4 regions of the Teredinibacter sp. KSP-S5-2 genome follow, and region 1 is predicted to be linked to each of the others. Evidence: predicted binding sites of a transcription regulator. Region 1 holds the regulator's gene; each other region holds the start of a gene.

Evidence for each region. Region 1 encodes LexA, which represses DNA repair genes until DNA is damaged. Its sites were predicted from a motif close to ACTGTNTNTANANACAGT; they were not measured.
Region 2: the regulator LexA is predicted to act here: its motif matches at 2,653-2,670, upstream of imuA (translesion DNA synthesis-associated protein ImuA).
Region 3: the regulator LexA is predicted to act here: its motif matches at 2,531-2,548, upstream of dinB (DNA polymerase IV).
Region 4: the regulator LexA is predicted to act here: its motif matches at 1,537-1,554, upstream of ruvC (crossover junction endodeoxyribonuclease RuvC).

What each region holds. Positions count from the first base shown of each region.
Region 1 covers NZ_CP120416.1:1,891,277-1,895,879, forward strand. The annotation lists gene topA (type I DNA topoisomerase) at 1-1,754, shown strand, start outside; gene P5V12_RS08560 (hypothetical protein) at 1,765-2,223, shown strand; gene P5V12_RS08565 (hypothetical protein) at 2,320-2,574, shown strand; gene P5V12_RS08570 (SulA-like leucine-rich domain-containing protein) at 2,601-2,999, opposite strand; gene lexA (transcriptional repressor LexA) at 3,002-3,607, opposite strand; gene P5V12_RS08580 (hypothetical protein) at 3,919-4,086, opposite strand; gene P5V12_RS08585 (glutaredoxin family protein) at 4,170-4,559, opposite strand.
Region 2 covers NZ_CP120416.1:250,220-254,822, forward strand. The annotation lists gene P5V12_RS01190 (error-prone DNA polymerase) at 1-293, opposite strand, end outside; gene P5V12_RS01195 (DNA polymerase Y family protein) at 308-1,831, opposite strand; gene imuA (translesion DNA synthesis-associated protein ImuA) at 1,824-2,633, opposite strand; gene P5V12_RS01205 (hypothetical protein) at 2,780-3,934, shown strand; gene P5V12_RS01210 (ROK family protein) at 3,989-4,603, shown strand, end outside.
Region 3 covers NZ_CP120416.1:662,238-666,840, forward strand. The annotation lists gene P5V12_RS03105 (PilZ domain-containing protein) at 1-561, shown strand, start outside; gene P5V12_RS03110 (hypothetical protein) at 524-1,180, shown strand; gene P5V12_RS03115 (hypothetical protein) at 1,247-2,059, opposite strand; gene dinB (DNA polymerase IV) at 2,565-3,671, shown strand; gene P5V12_RS03125 (biopolymer transporter ExbD) at 3,918-4,340, shown strand; gene gcvP (aminomethyl-transferring glycine dehydrogenase) at 4,535-4,603, opposite strand, start outside.
Region 4 covers NZ_CP120416.1:3,291,693-3,296,295, reverse strand. The annotation lists gene asnB (asparagine synthase (glutamine-hydrolyzing)) at 1-675, shown strand, start outside; gene P5V12_RS14145 (sulfotransferase family 2 domain-containing protein) at 694-1,356, shown strand; gene ruvC (crossover junction endodeoxyribonuclease RuvC) at 1,556-2,077, shown strand; gene ruvA (Holliday junction branch migration protein RuvA) at 2,096-2,716, shown strand; gene ruvB (Holliday junction branch migration DNA helicase RuvB) at 2,732-3,742, shown strand; gene ybgC (tol-pal system-associated acyl-CoA thioesterase) at 3,762-4,181, shown strand; gene tolQ (protein TolQ) at 4,178-4,603, shown strand, end outside.

The DNA of each region.
Region 1 (4,603 bases):
GTCTGGGGTTTGGTGTTAAGAAAACCATGATGATGGCTCAACGCTTGTATGAGGCGGGTTATATTACTTATATGCGTACCGACTCGACCAATTTGAGTGCCGAAGCGGTGAATACGTGTCGTGACTACATATTGGATGAGTTTGGTAAGAAATACCTTCCTGAAAAGCCGAACCAATATTCCAGTAAAGAGGGCGCACAAGAAGCTCACGAAGCGATACGGCCTTCCGACGTGACGCGTAAGCCTAATCAATTATCGAACATGGAAAGGGATGCGGAGCGTCTGTACACCCTGATATGGAATCAGTTCGTTGCTTGTCAGATGACGCCAGCAGAATACACCAGCACATCAGTACTGGTTGAAGCCGGGGGCTATGAACTGCGGGCACGAGGTCGTGTGGTTAGGTTTGATGGTTTCACTAAGGTTATGCCGCAAGTATCGAAGAAAGATGACGACGGTATCTTGCCTGACTTGTCTGTTGGCGAGAGGCTTAAACTGCATGAAGTGATTCCAACGCAGCATTTCACCAAACCAACCGCGCGTTACACCGAAGCCAGTCTGGTGAAAGAGCTGGAAAAACGTGGCATTGGTCGTCCATCCACTTATGCATCAATTATTTCAACCATCCAGGATCGTGGATATGTCCACGTAGAAAACCGTCGTTTTTACGCTGAAAAAATGGGTGATATCGTCACTCAGCGCTTGAATGAAAGCTTTAATGACCTGATGGACTACGGTTTTACTGCCAGTATGGAAGAGTCCTTGGATACGGTTGCTGAAGGGAAAAAGAACTGGATCGACTTGTTAAATGAATTTTATAAAGACTTCTGTTCCAAGCTCGATCAGGCGCAGGATGTTGAAAAAGGAATGCGCAGAAACCAGCCAGTCGAAACGGATATAAAGTGTACTCAGTGCGGCAGAAATATGCAGATCCGGACCGGCAGTACAGGGGTTTTTCTCGGCTGCTCTGGTTACGCATTACCACCAAAAGAGCGTTGTAAACATACCATGAACCTGGTTTCTGGTGATGAGGTGGTTAATGTTGATGAAGATGAAGAAGCGGAATCTAAACTACTGCGCAGTAAGAAACGCTGTAAAATCTGTAATACGTCGATGCAGGGATATCTACTGGATGAATCTCGTAAGCTTCATATCTGTGGTAATAACCCGGACTGTGAGGGTTATGAAATCGAGTCAGGAAGCTTCAAGATTAAAGGTTATGATGGTCCGATTATCGAGTGTGACAAGTGCGGCAAGGATATGCAGCTGAAGACGGGCAGATTTGGTAAGTATTTCGGTTGTACAAATGAAAGCTGTAAGAACACCAGAAAGCTCTTGAAAAATGGTGAAGCGGCACCGCCTAAAATGGACCCGATTGATATGCCGGAGTTAATCTGTGAAAAGGTCGATGACCATTATGTATTGCGCGATGGTGCTTCTGGTATGTTCCTGGCGGCGAGCCAGTTCCCAAAAAATCGTGAGACTCGCGCGCCATTGGTGAAGGAAATTTTGCCGTATAAAGGCGAGCTTGACCCAAAATACAAGCATCTATTGTCTGCTCCTGTGGAAGATAACGAGGGGCGTGACACCATTATCCGTTTTAGTCGGAAGACCAAAGAACAATACGTGCAGTCGGAGGAAGAGGGTAAGCCTACTGGATGGAAAGCTTTTTATGAGGGCGGTCGTTGGGTTGTGACTGAGCCAGGGGCAAAACAAACAAAACGAAAAACTACCGCGAAAAAGAAAAAGGCGTAAAACACTCCAAATGAAGAGTATTGAAGAAGCCTTTGTGTTACAGCAGTTAAGCTTTGCACGCTTACAGATACGGGCGTGCAAGCATGCGGGTAATGCTTTTGATCTGACAGGTTACCATCAGGCTGCTGTATTACAGCTTCTATTGGGGGTGGACGGTTACCTAAACCATATATCTCACAATCGTTTGGGGTTGACTGACTTAAAAGGGCTTGAGCCAGATAGTTTGGATCCTGTTCTTGTTGAGTGGTTTAATTTAGCCATAGATCCAAACTCCTGGTTGTCTAAGTTGGATGCGTTGCAAAAAGGTTTACGAGACTCTGCAAAAGCTAATACCAACGAGCTGCTTATTGCTTCCAGTGATATAAAACCGCTTAAACTGGAAGATATAACGACTCAAGATTTAGACAAAATTCTTGCGTCAGCTAAAGACTTGGTAAATAGATCGATCAGCAGTCAGATCGAATACTAGCGTTAATAATTCCTTCCTGATTATCTCGATAAGCCAATTTAAACGGGCAAATAGGCATTTCTAGTGTTAGAATCCCTGCATAGACAGGAGAAGTTGATGTCCCAATCTGTATTATATGAAATTGTAGAATTACCAAATGGTGATATCGCCTTGCAGCGTGCTGACGAGCAAGGGGAGCCTTTGGTTTCTATACGTTTCTCCAAAGAGTCTTTGTATTTCTTAAGTGATTCGAAAATTACTGTTGCTAAAGCAATGATTGAAGCTGGCTTAGAAGCCGCTGGTGATATTGAAGATAATCAAGACGACCTGTGGGATGACGCGTTAATCTCTGACCATAAAACACTTCATTAATACCATGAAAACTGGGAAACCCCAGTTTACCGGTATCTCAATACTAACCCCGTACTGTTTCCAAGTTGTGCTGCCTGCTCAAACTCATTTATTTCACTTTCTTTAAGTTTATCAAGGGTAACCACAACCGATGAGCTAGTCCCATTTCGTAGGGCCTCCCAGAACATCCAAATAGAATCAGATAGGGATTTGGAATATATCACCCTTACGTTTTTACAAGAAAACCCATTGTTCAGCAGAGTCTTTTTATCAATCGGTTGATCCGTAATCCAGGTAAACCATTTGTCTTTTGCTTGCCTGCTGAGCTGAGCGAGCATCGGCATCACAAACTCCGCTGACGAATCGGATTTGGGTAAAACTATTTCCGTTAAGTTACCAGAGTGGGATGGTTTCTCGTTTGTATAGGTATTATCTAACGCTAACATGTCTAGATTCCTCGTCTAATCACACCGACGCTTAAACCTTCAATGGAAAAGTTTGAATCCCTTAAATCCACTTCAATAACCTGAAAGTCTGTATTCTCTGGGTGTAACTCAATGACCGCACGATTACCAACGCGTTTAAAGCGCTTAACTGTTACTTCATCTTCGATGCGGGCTACAACAATATCGCCATTTCTGACTTGTGTGGTGCTGTGAACCGCTAGTAGGTCACCGTCCAGAATCCCTACGTCCTTCATACTCATACCGTGAACGGTTAGTAGGTAATCCGCCTTTGGGCTGAACATATTGCTTGGAATTTCACAATAATCCTCAATGTGTTCTTCTGCGAGAATAGGGCTACCAGCGGCAACACGCCCGACTATTGGCACGCCCTGATATGCTTCGGGGAGACGAATACCTCGGGATGCTCCGGATACCATTTCAATCGCCCCCTTTTTTGCCAAAGCCCTTAGATGTTCTTCAGCCGCATTGGCAGAACGAAAGCCAAGGGATTTGGCGATTTCTGCCCGTGTAGGGGGGTAACCGGTTTCTTCGATATGCTCTTTGATTAGACTCAGAACTTCTTGCTGGCGTGCCGTAAGTTTGATCATATGTGCTCCGAGGCAGTATTCTGTCTAAATGTACAGTGTTAATATATACAGTACTTTTACTGTATGCAAGTAGTTTGTCGAAATTTGTGTGTTCATCGGTGCGACATTTGTCTACACGGCGTTTAGGGGGTATCTGGAGAACGTATTATTTTCTGAGTGGCGATGTATTCGAGAGGCGGTTGACCTTTAGTTCAGATCAAGTGGTCGTGGACGGGGTTGGGATGGAAGCTAAAAGGGGAGCCAGTCTGGGATTATGGGTTAAAACGAACTATATAGCGAGCCCAAATAAAATGGACCCGCCACTGTGTATCTTAGAATCCTCCATTAAGGCATTGCTGAACACACCATGCAAAGTTATAAGGTCCTTGAACACAGTTTGAAGCAATACAGGTATCTACATCGTCTGCATAACTCATTGCTGCAATTGCACAGCCAACACCAAAAGCAACGGAAGCGATAGCGATTTTAATTTTTTTCATAGTTAAGCCTCTTTGTTTGTGGTTGATAACACTACAGGTACTACATTAATGACAGTATTTGTCAGTGAATGTAATTCGATAAATCAGCTGTTTATTTGACTAATCTTTTTGATTAGTTCTTCTTGATTAAATCCTCGGATTAGGGTGTTTCCAATGAGTATTAACGGTGTCCCCTGGCCATTTAATTGATTAAATTCGTGTTTTGCTGATGGAGATGTTTCAATATCTTTTTCGAGGTATGGGATATTTTTATTGTCCAGGAATGATTTTAGATTTTTGCAATAGTTACACCATTTTACGGTGTAAATGATGAGCTGATTTTCTTCTGATACGCCGTATTGAGAATAATCCCCTTGTTCAGTTTTTGGTGAGGCGAAAAATTGCTTAATGACTGGGGTTGCTGTGTAGGTTAAAGCAAAGCCGAGTATGCCGCAGAAAAAGATTGTTGCGAATAGGGAAATTCCTTTTTTCATTATTAATCTCTTTTCTTGTTTTTATATTTTTATACTGGAAAAAA
Region 2 (4,603 bases), 1.6 Mb from region 1:
CGACGCCTGGCTAGCGTGATAAAGCCCGATAGTTCTGCATAGGCAGTTTTATTCGGTGCGAGAACAACAATATGGCAATGGTTGGATAAATAAAACTCACTGCCGATAATAATCGGAAAATCCAACTCTTTCGCAGTAATATAGGCTTTTACCGCGCCGGCCAGGGAGCATTCATCGGTGATGGCCAGAGCAGAATAGCCTAAGTCATATGCGCGCTCGACCAGCTCTGATGCGTGGGAGGCGCCTCGTAAAAAGGAATAATTGGTTAGGCAGAACAGTTGAGCAAAAGGCATAAAAAGTTATTCCATCAACTGAAGAAACCATGAACAAACCAGTTTTGGCTGTGAAGGTCTTTAAATATCCATAGCCGTACATTGTCTGATCTTTTGGCAATAAAATAATCCCGTGCAATAGGTGTGTCCCACCATTGTCCTTGAATTCTCTCTGGGCCTTGTAACAGCTCAATCTCTCCTTGCCAATAAAGAGTTTGATGTCGATGGCTGATCTTGTACGGGGAACCAAACAACCAATCGGGTTTGTCGCCAGTAATTTGAGGGTGAATAGGGAGGTTTTTTTTTACCTGGCTGTATTCAACCAATATGCTGCTTTGTTCCGGTACATGGGAATCGATATGCTGAACTTGCCGTATGTTTTCCTCCCCGATTCTGGCTTTTAGTTTGGCTAAGGTGATTTCAAACTGATGAGTTAGAGAAACATTCCCCTGTTTAAATTCCAGTAACTGACTATCTCCTTTTTGGGGTTGTGTTTTCTGGCAAATTAATTCCAGTGTGTCTACTTCAAAATTAAGCGCAACCGATTCCAGTTTTATTCGACTTAATTCATATAAAACGTTTAATTGACTGTGGTTCTGATCGAATCGGACAGTAATTTGCTGTTGGTTATGATAAATGTCAGACAGGCACCATGTTATTTCCTGGCACTGATGCTGCCTTTTTTGCAGGTAATCACTGAGTCTTTCCAGCAAAAACAACATAGGTTGTTCGAGCTGGTTATGATTACTCACAGGGTAATCGAATTGAATATCCTCTATGAAATATTCTTCGGGATGGTAAATCTGAACCGGTGTCTCGAACAAGGCCGTTTGTTTTATCTGACTGTCGATACCAAATATCTCAGCAATATACTGACTGAAGTGATGTCCGAAACGATCACGTAAGCAAGCCAGGCCTTGTTGCTCAACCTGTTGCAGTATGTCGTTCAGGTATTTAAAACCAATTTTCTGTAATGCATTGACTGTGTCGGGGTACTCTCGTAATACGCTTGTTGGCAATTGAGCAAGTTGCTGGATAAAACTTTGAATGTCCTGATTTTCCTGTGTAATCCTTGTTGAATCGGGATCATAGGTTAGCAGCCAGGCTCCAAGTTTAGTGTGAGCCAGCCCGAAACAGGTGGAGAGTGCCATATCCAGTAATAGGGTTTTTATTTGCTTAATTATCGGGAGGAGTCCGCCAAACAGTGATACGCTGCCAGAGAGCTCAAGAATGATTCCGACATCTATGGTATTGTGAATTTGATAATGCTCTATATAAGGTGTGAACTGATATAGCTTTTCCATCAGGTTATCGATCAGTCTTTTTTCTGCTTGAGCATCCCGTTCATAACTTAATGCTCCTGTTAACGCCTGGGCAGTACCCTGTCGTATATTAAGCCTGACACCACAATCCTGCGCTGAATTTGAGGCATAGATCACTCGTTTATTTTCCACTACCGTGGCGATATCTGTTTCGTGAACCGCTAAGGCTTCTAGTGGTAAAGCCTGAAAACGTAAAGCCAGCCAGATTTTGTTTCTGATCGTTCTGACTTTATCCATGAGTTTGTCGGGGTTCTAATGGAAAATGAAAGACGTTTGATGTTGGAATACCTGTTTTAATTGCATTTTTAAATGGTGAGTGGCTTTGATCAACCGACTGAAATTGGTTGTGTGCCGAGTATTTATGCCAATAATCAGGCAAGGCGATTTTAGTTTGTTTTTGTCGTAATTGTCCTTTTTGTTTCAAAATATTTAATTGTATCTGAGTCTCCAATAATTGAATTTTGATTCGTAAACTGGCTGGGGAGCTTTGGCTAATAGTGTGTCGCTGCCGAATGAGGAAAAATAATTGATTGGCACGTGCCGTAGCGAGCTGACATTTACGTAGTTCGCTATACGATAATGATTGTTTAGGTGCCCAGGATAATAAAAGCTGGCAATCTTTTGTCGCGGCCAGTTCAGTAAAACAAAAAATAAATTCCTGTTTGTTCTGGGGGGTAACAATGAGTACCCGATTAATATCGATACCTTGTTGTAATAGCCTGTTGGCAAAAGGCAATGCCGGAGGATTGAGTAATAGGATATATCCGTTTTCCTGCGCCAGTAATGTTGTGATCGCTGGCGTCAGCAATTGCCATTCGGCGGAACATAAACCGTTTTCGGAGCAGAGTTCGATCAAACACCCTTCCGGCCAGCCGCCATGAATCAGTACATTATCGAGTTCTTCATGGCCACTGCTGAGCGCAGCCTGAGGCTCGGTTTTTTGATTGTAACCCCGCCATATGTCTTTGCGGAGTAACAGATCCTCCAGGTTTTTGCCTGGAGGTCTGTTTGGGGGGCAGGACGAGGGAGGGGAGGTCATACAACATCAATAAATCTATACTGTTTTTATATACAGTATATTGGGTTGAGGGGAATTTCAAGTAGATGTTTATACTAAAATGGTATTTTGGTACATTGGGATAGAATTTTCGGCTTTGGTGGTTTCCACGCTGGCGCTGAAGTGGCGTGAATAGAATTATCTATATCTTGCGTCTTTCGTATAAAAAACAATCTATTAAGGATGATGTGATGTTTCTTAAGCTATTGACTTTTCTTGCTCTGATTTTATGTCTGTCCGGTTGTGTTCAGCAGCAATACTTGAAGAAATCTTCTAATGGGAAGGCCTATGTAGAGTTAACAACCATTCTTATTGAAGATAGAGTTGCTCGACAGCATCGAATAATACTTCCGAATCCTGTTGGTATGACCTCTCTCGCGCTTATCGGTATACCTTTGGCTCCTTTGGTAATGTACGACTACTACAAGTCATATAGCGAATTTAATTTTTTGCTAGATGATAAGTTTAAGCAAAAGGTTTTTGAATCGCTTGAATCGAGAATGCGTGAAGTAAAACACGTTGAGATTAAGGGGATTGAAAATATTGATAAAAAGGAAAATATTAATAGTCGAAAATATTATCAACGAAAAGATAAACTACAAAGAGTTATTATTAACCTTGATTATATGTTTAGTAATGACCTGGATGTGATTAATGTTGTTGCAGCTGTTAACGTTATTCCTAAAGAGTCTGTTCGAAGAGGTCAGGGAGAAAGAAGAGCGTCTAGAGTGGAGATGTTTCATATACAGTATCAATCGCCAAGGAGTTTACTTGATCGAGTTCAGAGAACAAAAAAATATACCGAAAGAGATTTTGCCAGAATAGAGGAAAGGTTTAAGCATAGTATGCGTGATGCCAGCTTCTCAGAAAAAGCTGAACTTCGTCGAGAGCATCGACAAAAAAAACAATGGGTGAATAGTTCTGCCTATGCTTATCTAGATGAGCCAGTATATCGGGGTGAATGGACTCAGGATATTGTTGAAGAATATATTATGGAAGGTTTTGACTTGGTGACATATGTTGTTGCAGATGTATTTGGCGAGGATACTATAAGAAAACAAGCAAAATGTGGAAAGAGTTATGCATTGGAAAAGGCATTTTCTGATGAGGTGTCCAATATGAATCTATGTTATTTTGAATTGAATCAAAAGTACTCTGTGCTTTGGTCTGGAGATGATTTTTTTATATATCCAGGAAATGAAGTTGTGAAGAGAAGTCCTCTACATTTGGAAGGTGTTGATAGACTGAGTACAGGGAGATATGTCTTTGAATATCAGAAGTAAATATTCGAGATCGGACATTCGTATTATTAATGTGATTAGCTTTAGGGGGAATGAATGTACGGTGCTATCGAAGCCGGTGGAACCAAATTTGTTTGTGCTGTAGGCACATGTTTGAATGACCTGACGATTGTCTGTTTCCCGACCACGACGCCGGGCGAAACCTTGTCCAAATGCTTCGGTTTTTTTGATAACTACAGTAAAGACTTGAGGGCCATTGGTATTGGTTCGTTTGGTCCGGTTGATTTAAATTCAGAATCAACTTCATATGGTTATATTACCGATACGCCAAAAGCGGGGTGGAGCAATACAGACTTTGTTGGTCCTTTTCGACAGCGATATCAGGTGCCGATTGCGTTTGATACCGACGTAAATGCCGCTGCGGTTGGTGAGTTTGCGTCTGGTGCGGCGCAAGGAGTGGAAAATTTTATTTATATCACCATAGGCACGGGAATTGGTGGCGGAGCCATGGTCAATGGCCAGCTTGTTCACGGCCTTGTTCATACTGAAATGGGACATGTTTTTCTTGTTAAGCACGAGCAAGACACTTTCTCTGGTAGCTGTCCTTTTCACGGTGACCGGTGTTTTGAAGGCTTGGCCTCTGGGCCAGCTATTGAAGCGCATTGGCATGATCGAGGTGAAAATCTGGAGGACGACCATATTGCCTGGCAA
Region 3 (4,603 bases), 1.2 Mb from region 1:
GGTGGAATTCCAGGAGAGGCAGTTATTGTCTCTGTGTCCCCAACAGGTGAATTTCCTGTGGTCAAAGAGGGGCAAAAAGTCGCTATTCGAACTTCTACAGCGATTGGCATTGCTATGTTTCCCACTACGGTGTTGTTTATTTCAGAAATCCCTACATTAATGGTATATCTGGATATTCCTCAAGCAATCAAGCATAAGTCTGTGCGCACTGCAATGAGGGTAGAAGTGAGCTTGCCAATATTAGTTTCAAGTACAGTCGATCGAAGTTTGAGAGGAATTACTGGAAAAATAGCGGATATAAGTGTTTCTGGAGCTGGTCTATTACTAGAGCGAAGTGTTGGGGAAGTTGGCGAGAAGGTTGAAATAAAGGGCAAGTTTGAAGTTGCTGGGATACAGCGGTTATTGTCGATTGAAGTGATGATTCGTTCCAAAATCCAGCGCAGCAACGGTGATTTTTTTTACGGAGTTGAGTTTCTAAAGGGAAGTGAGGACAAGATGTTGGTTCTGTTTGGGTATGTATTCAATGCAATGGCAATTGGTAAAATTCAATCTGTTCGCTAAGCTCGTTTTGGCAATTGGGTTGTGGCTAACCCCTGTTCTTTCGGGCCTGGCTTTCGATGAAAACCGTCTTTGGCTTCCTTCTCAATACCAAACTCTCTATCTTGATTTAAAAAAAGCAGCAGAGGTTGCCGAATCTATAGATCGGTGTGTTGTTGTGCTTGATGGAACGCTGGATTTGGATCGCAGCTCTGACGGTCATCCCGTTTATAGAATACTCTGCCGTCAGCAAAACGGTAAAAGCTACAATGAGATGGTGGATGGGGTGAGTTTTCGCACCTTAACGACAAAAGTCCCGATTGTTCTCGAACCAACGGCTGAAGAGCTAGAGCAAATGAGATTGGCAGAGGAAAGAAAACGGGCGGAGGAGCTTAGAATCTGGAAGCTAAATATGTGGAAGTTATGTCAAAGCACGTTTACAGATAAGACATCGCTTATGATCAATCTGGTGTTAATTACTCAAAATCAGCCGGAACCGAACTATATCGACGAGAGTAGAATTCAGTACATTATTGATTTTGACGCAGAGAATCAGCAGGGAGATAAACTACGGTTTCGATCTATATGTGTTACTGAAAATAACCTGATTGAGAGTTTTAAAATCAGGAGAAGGGTCAATTAGCTATTCAAGATAATGAGACATAAAAAAAGGCTGCCTAGAGAGCAGCCTTTTTTTATTAGAAGAGCATTAAGCTTTCTTTGGTGGACGACCACGACGCTTAGTAGCTGGTTTTGCAGCGGCAGCTGGTTTGGCTTTAGCTGGGCGACCACGCTTACCTGGAGCCTTCTTGGCAGCGGCAGCAGCTGGTTTGGCTTTAGCTGGACGACCACGCTTGCCTGGAGCCTTCTTGGCAGCGGCAGCAGCTGGTTTAGCTTTAGCTGGACGGCCACGCTTGCCAGCGGCTTTTTTAGTTGCAGCTTTGGCTTTAGCGGCGGCTTTTTTCTTAGCAGCAGCAGCTTTTTTCTTTTCTGCGGCGGCTTTTTTCTTAGCAGCAGCGGCTTCTTTCTTCGCGGCGGCTTTAGCTGCTGCAGCTTCTTTTTTCGCTGCTGCTTTAGCTGCTGCTGCGTCTTTCTTAGCTTGTTTCTTAGCTTCTACTGCTGCTTTTTTAGCTAGAGTAGCTTCTTCCTTAGCAACAGCTTTAGCAAGTGCTGTAGCTTGTTTGTTGTCAGCCTTAACTTTTACTAGCGCAGATTTAGCTTCTTGAGCAGCTTTCTTTGTTTCAGTAGCTACTTTATTTGCCGCAGCGGCAGCCGCTCTTGCAGCAGTAAGTTGCTTAGCCTGAGCAGCTGATTTCTTTTTGGAGCGAATAGAAGCTACTTTAGCTTTTGCTGCTTTCGCTTTGCTTGCAGCAGCAGCTGCTGCTTTCGCTGTTTGAGTGGCGGCAGTAGCAGCATCTTTTTCATTTGCTGCACGCGCTTTCTCTAGTTTAGTTTTAAGTTGAGCCAATTCAGCTTCTAAAGCTGCAACTGAATCGACAACTTTTGCCTTACGACCTGCCATCGGAATTACCCTTTATTTATGGATTTAAAGAAGTTGTAGCACTACATTACGAAATAACAAGAAAAATTCAAGCTTTTTTATTGATTTTAAAGGATTTTTTGCATTTTTTTACCGTTTTTTTTAAAAAAACCTAAATTTTTTTAATTTTTGGTCAAAAAAGTCTTCGGGATATGAATTTTTTCTGTATTACAAAGTGTTCATTCTGATATTTTTTTTGAACTATTTTTTGGTAAAAGCCTATACAAAAAAGTGGAAAACATAATTCAAATTACTGTTTAAATATTATCAGTTACAGAAGCTGTAATATTTAAAATTAAAGCCAAAACTGATCTAAGTGTAAAAAAAATCGACCACTGTAATACTGTATGAACTTATTTTTTTGAGCTGATCCTCGATTAGATATGGGCACCCGCATTTAAAAACAATTTTTTTGTTCATTTTCATAAAAAAAGATAATTCAAAAATGAATGTGCTGTATACTAATACAGTAATTTGGTTCTTTTTTATGAAAAAAATCATACATATCGACGCAGATTGTTTTTTTGCGGCAGTTGAGCTGTTAAACAGACCCTATCTAAAAGATAAACCCGTTGGTGTTGGAGGCGACCCTTCCGGGCGGGGGGTAATTGCTACATGTAATTATGAAGCCCGAAAATATGGTGTTTGTTCAGCTATGTCTTCGGCTGAAGCGCTGAGGTTGTGCCCATCTATTTTGTTGCTTAAACCTAACATGCCGCTATACCGGGAATATTCGCAATGCATGATGAATATTTTTGGCCAGTATTCAGATCAAGTGGAGACAGTCTCACTCGATGAAGCCTATATCGATGTCAGTTTCTCAGATAAAAATCGCGGCAGTGCAACATTAATCACTCGGGAAATTATGAGTAGAGTGAAACGAGAGATAGGTATTTCTGTTTCCGCTGGTGTTGCACCAATTAAGTTTTTGGCTAAGGTGGCAAGTGACTGGAATAAACCGGGGGGGCTTTTTACAATAACACCTCAGATGCTTCCGTTTTTTCTCGCAGAATTACCTGTCAAAAAAATACCTGGTGTCGGTAAAGTGACGCAAAATCGTTTAGCTAAATACGGAATACAATGCTGCGCTGATATTGAAGAGGCGGGGTTGGACTTTTTGCTAAAACAGTTCGGAACTTTTGGCCACAAATTGTATATGCGGGCTAAGGGGGTTGATGATAGGCCTGTAAAACCACGAGATGCGCGAAAATCAATTAGCGTGGAGAGGACGTTTTCCTCGGATATCGTTGATACAAGTATGGTAAATACCCGGTTGTCTGAGGTTCTGGAGCAGCTCTCTGAAAGGGTAGCCAGGCAGGCGAGAATTGAAGATCCGGTAAAATTTTTTGTTAAAGTTAAGTTTAGTGATTTCAGTCAAACCACAAAAGAGGCGGTAATACCAAAATCCCTACTCCGAAAGTGGGGGACGGGAAATCGGGCTGAATTCGTTTCCACTGCAGCACAGGAGTTTCAGCGCCTGGCGATGGTGGCAAGGAGCCGAAATCCCTTGCCTGTGAGGTTGTTAGGAGTTGGATTGCGTCTATCCTGTATGAGCGGAGAAATGCGACAGCTCAATCTTCCCTTGGATGGCTAAAAAAACAGCACTTTTAGTGGTTTTTATGTTTCAGCACAACATAAGCCATTATTCTGCCGTCTGGGTGTGATATATGGGTATTCAATAACATGCAGGTGGTTTAAACTTACACCTCTAAGCTGATGTGGCCATTTGCGCCTTTGCGGTTTACCTGGGGGAGGGCTAGGCTAAACTGAAGATACTTGGCTTAGTGATCGTTTTATGGGCAGTGGTAACTGCCAAACTAACTATTCTGGAGATCAAATCGTGAGTCGTAGAAAGAAACATAAGGGCGAAGCCGAAGATAAAGCAGAGATTGACCTAACCCCTATGCTTGACGTGGTCTTTATCATGTTGATTTTCTTCATTGTGACAGCCTCCTTTGTTAAGGAGAAGTCTATTGGGGTCAATGTTCCGGAAAGTACCCCTCAAGATAATCAGGTGGACTCAGATCAACCTAAAAATATTCTTATCCAGGTTAAGTCCTCGGACGAGGTTTTTATAGATACCCGTCGTGTTGACGTTCGTTCTATTCGTTCGTTGATTGCTCAGAAGAAAGCTGAGAACCCTGATGCTTCTGTAATTGTTCGTGCGCACGAACTTTCTTCAGCTGAAACATATGTTTCAATTGCTGATGCTGCTCGGGAAGCAAAAATTTATAATATCTCCTTAATCCCGTTTAGCGATTAATATAGTTAAGCTGGAATTAACTGGCGCTTTTGGAGACAGGGGCGGCAAAAAAGCGAACCAATAGGTTCGCTTTTTTTGTGCGCTCTTTTCAGGTTTATCTGTTTTTGTATTATTGAGACAAATATACGGCTAATGTGTGTGTATCTATTTGGAAAGAGGTCTGTTGCCCACCTTTTTCCGGTGAGCGCATCTTTTTACTCAACGTCTTGATACGATTCAATGCCTGGGCATGAACAGATTAGGTTTCTGTCCCCATATACGTT
Region 4 (4,603 bases), 1.4 Mb from region 1:
CCCACTTTAGAAAACAAACTCAAGTCGATGATCTTTGGTGCCGGGGGAATAAAAACCCGAGGCCAATGGAATCGCACCGCTCAAGCGCAAGTCTTTCCAGATAGAATTAAACAAATTGATATTCGCGCGCACTACACCCAGTTATGGAAATCATTACCCAAAAACTGGAGCCGGATGCAAAAAGCACAGTATGTAGATCTGGTGAGCGCATTGCCTGACAACTTATTTGTCAAAGCCGACAGGATGATGATGTCCTTCAGCCTGGAAGGGCGAGTGCCTTTTGCGGATCACCGAATTGTGGAGTTTGGTTTATCACTGCCGGATGAGTTGAAATACCCGGCCAAAAGAGGGAAGTGGTTTGTCCGTCAGTGGGCGAATAAAGTGTTGCCTCGTGAGCATTTACAAAAGCCGAAAAAAGGTTTTTATGTTCCCGTTCGGGAATGGATGACCGGTGATTTTGTTGATCAGCTTGGACAAAAGCTATGTTCAAATCCAGGAATCAAAGCCCATTTGTCCGTTGAGGGTGTAAAATCCGTGATTCATTCTCACCAGAACGGACAGAACCTGTCCCGGGAAATATGGGGATTAATGCAATTTGCAATTTGGTACCGGTTATTTGTCGAGCAGCCAGCTCGGGCGCCATCGCCGATAGAAAACCCGCTAGACTGGGTTTAATCATCTTTAGAGAAAACTATGTTACTTTCCCATAAATATAATTTTTTATTTGTTCATATTGCTAAAACCGGTGGTACGAGTGTGCGCGCGGCGTTGAATACCTTGCGTTGGAAAGACCCTATGTACTATTTGATGTGGCCCGCACATAAAATTAGCGGTTTGACCGGCCATAAACTGGGTATGAAATTCCCCCGGCATTCACACATTATTGCCGCTAAAGAAATGCTGCCAGAAGAGTTTTTTAATCAGTTATATAAGTTTGCCTTTGTTAGAAACCCTTGGGATTTGCAAGTAAGTTCGTTCCACCATATACAGCGAGAACGCCCTCAGTTTATGAATGGTATAACGGATTTTAACGAGTTTATGCGCTGGAAGTTTAACCCGGAGCGCCCCTATCAATATCATATTGATACGTCACTATCTCTTCAGTCAGATTATCTGGTGGACTTACACGGTAATTCGCAGATGGACTTTATTGGCAGGTATGAGCGAATAGAGGAGGATTTCAAAGCGGTCTGTGATCATATTGGTGTCTCAATAAGTTTGCCCCATAAACGTAAAGGTAAGCGTGGTAAGGACTATCGAGAGTATTTTGCCGACGACACAGCGGAAATGGTCGCTAAGCATTTTGCGAAGGATATTGAGATGTTGGCATATAATTATGACCAACCTAACGTCTAGCTGAACAAAATATATACTAGAGTGGCATAATCGTTTCAAAAACACGTTTAGATGTTCCGTTAGTCCGGTCAGTTCATCTTTAAATAGGCGGTTTTTGATGTCTTCCCCGTACAACGCTGCTCTCTCGGGCGAATTAGGCCTTGACTGGGATTGCTAATACTGAAAAACTCCCCATAAACTACTGAATATAAATACAGATATGCAGACCATTCTTGGGATAGATCCCGGGTCAAGAAAAACAGGGTTTGGGGTGATCACAGTGCAAAGTGGCAAGCTGGCGTATGTTTCCAGCGGCGTTATTCGCATCCCCGAAACCTACTTGTTGCCAGAGCGATTAAAGCTCATCTTTGATTCTGTCTCTGAAGTTATTCACACATATTCTCCCAATGAATTCGCCATTGAACAGGTTTTTATGTCAAAAAGTGCGGGTTCCGCGCTTAAACTTGGCCAGGCGCGGGGCGCGGCTATAGTTGCGGCAATGAATTGTGATTTACCTGTTGCTGAGTATGAAGCGCGAAAAGTAAAACAATCTGTGGTCGGAACCGGGGCTGCCGACAAATTCCAAGTCCAGCATATGGTGAAAACCATGCTTGGCTTGACTAAAACCCCACAAGAAGACGCGGCGGATGCACTTGCTGTTGCTATATGCCATGCAAACACCCAAAAACACCTTATTAGTCTTGCCGGGCGTGGTCGCTATAAAGCCGGACGCCTTCGTTAATTGGTATAGGTCAGAATTATGATTGGTTTCCTTTCCGGAACATTAATTGAAAAGCTTGCGCCTTGGCTTTTGGTCGATGTAAACGGGGTTGGCTACGAAGTGCAGTCACCCATGACCACGTTCTTCCAGCTGCCCGCAGCCGGGGAATCTGTGACACTGTATACCCACTTTTCGGTCAGTGAAAACGCACAGCAGCTTTTTGGCTTTATCAATAAAAAAGACCGTGAACTATTTCGTCTGTTAATCAAAATTAACGGAGTCGGCCCGAAAATGGCTGTGGGTATTATGTCCATGGAAACGACCGATTTTGTTCGTTGTGTGATGCAAGATAATGTCTCTGCTTTGGTTAAAGTACCGGGAGTGGGTAAGAAAACCGCGGAACGTTTAATCATCGAAATGAGAGACAAGCTTAAAGGATGGGGAGAGGCTGCGGAGCCCGCTCAAGCAGGGATTATTAATATCGAACATAATAACCCGCTGGACCCCAATACTTTGATTGCCGATGCGGAAGCAGCTTTGGTTGCCTTGGGGTATAAGCCCACCGATGCAGCCAAAGTGGTTGCGAGTTCATATACGAGCGACGTTCAAACCAGTGAAGAGCTTATTCGGCTTGCATTGAGATCCATGTTACCAGCGTAAACTACGAGCTATTCCATGATTGAAGAAGATCGCATTATCAGTGGCGGAGCAAAACCCAAGGAAGAGATGCTCGATCGCGCTGTTCGCCCAAAAACCTTAAAAGACTACATCGGGCAGCCTGTTGTTAAGGAGCAGATGGATATCTTTATCCATGCTGCCAAGGGCCGTGGTGAAGCGCTTGATCATACGTTGGTATTTGGCCCTCCCGGTTTGGGTAAAACCACCTTGGCCAATATTATCGCGGCGGAAATGGGCGTAGACCTGAAAACCACATCTGGTCCAGTGCTGGAAAAAGCAGGTGATTTAGCTGCGATGATGACCAACCTTGAACCGGGTGATGTGTTATTTATTGATGAAATCCACCGTTTGAGCGCCGTGGTCGAAGAGGTTCTCTACCCGGCGATGGAAGACTTCCAGCTTGATATCATGATTGGTGAAGGCCCTGCGGCGCGCTCAATTAAAATCGATCTGCCGCCATTTACTTTGGTTGGTGCAACTACTCGGGCGGGGCTGCTTACTTCTCCGTTGCGGGATCGGTTTGGTATCGTACAGCGTCTGGAGTTTTACAATGTGGAAGACCTGACTCATATCGTGAAACGCTCGGCCTCGCTTATGGGCATTCAAATGGAGCCGGAAGGGGCTTTCGAAGTCGCCCGAAGAGCCAGGGGAACCCCCAGAATTGCCAACCGTTTGCTTCGTCGTGTTCGCGACTTTTCGGAAGTAAAAGGCGATGGGATTGTGACCTCGGACTTGGCTGACAGAGCATTGAATATGCTTGGTGTTGATCATCAAGGGTTCGATCACATGGATAGACGTTTGATTCTCTCCATGATTGAAAAATTTGAAGGCGGCCCGGTTGGTGTAGATAATCTGGCGGCGGCCATTAGCGAAGAGCGGGATACCATCGAAGATGTATTGGAACCCTACTTGATACAGCAAGGGTATGTTATCCGCACACCAAGAGGGCGTATGGCCACGCAACTTGCCTACGATCATTTTGGTTTAACCCCAAAGAAGAACGATTAACGAACTATTCAGAGTTGTTGTGACAAACGAATTTTCTATCAATATCCGGGTCTATATCGAAGATACTGATGCCGGGGGGATTGTTTACTATCCCAATTATTTGAAATTTATGGAGCGTTCCCGCACCGAATTTTTACGGGAGCTGGGTTTTCCCAAAGCGGCTTTTATTGCCGATGGTTTTTTGGTTGTGGTGGCTTCAGCACAGATTGATTACCGACGTTCAGCTAAACTGGATGACGAAATTCAGGTGACAACCTTTCCCGAAAAAGTGAAACGCGGTTCAATAATAATGCACCAAAAGGTTTTACGTGATGGGCAAGTCCTGGCTGAAGGACGTGTACGAGTTGCCTGTATTAATGAACAAACTGCAGAACCTGCTCCATTACCCACAGAGTTGGTGTTGCAACTGAATAAATATCTCGAGGAGTTTTCTGCATGAGCCAGGAACCGCTTTCCATTTTCCATTTGATCGCTAATGCCAGCCTTTTGGTGCAGATGGTGATGTTAATGTTATTTCTTGCATCGGTTGTGTCCTGGGTGATGATCGTGCAGCGGGGTATCTACCAGACTCGTGCTAAAGCGGCCTTTGATGCGTTCGAAAGACAGTTTTGGTCTGGTATTGATCTAACCCAGTTGTATCGTCAGGGAAACAGTAAGGCTAATCAAAATAACTCTGGCGGAGTGGAAAATATTTTCCGCGCGGGATTCAAGGAGTTTTCCCGTTTACGTCAGCAATCGGGGACCGAACCGGATGCCATTATGGAAGGCACGCAGAGATCAATGCGGGTTGCTCTTGCGCGGGAAGAAGAAAAGCTGGAGGCCAATCTACCTTTTCTCGCCAGCGTCGCATCGGTGAGCCCT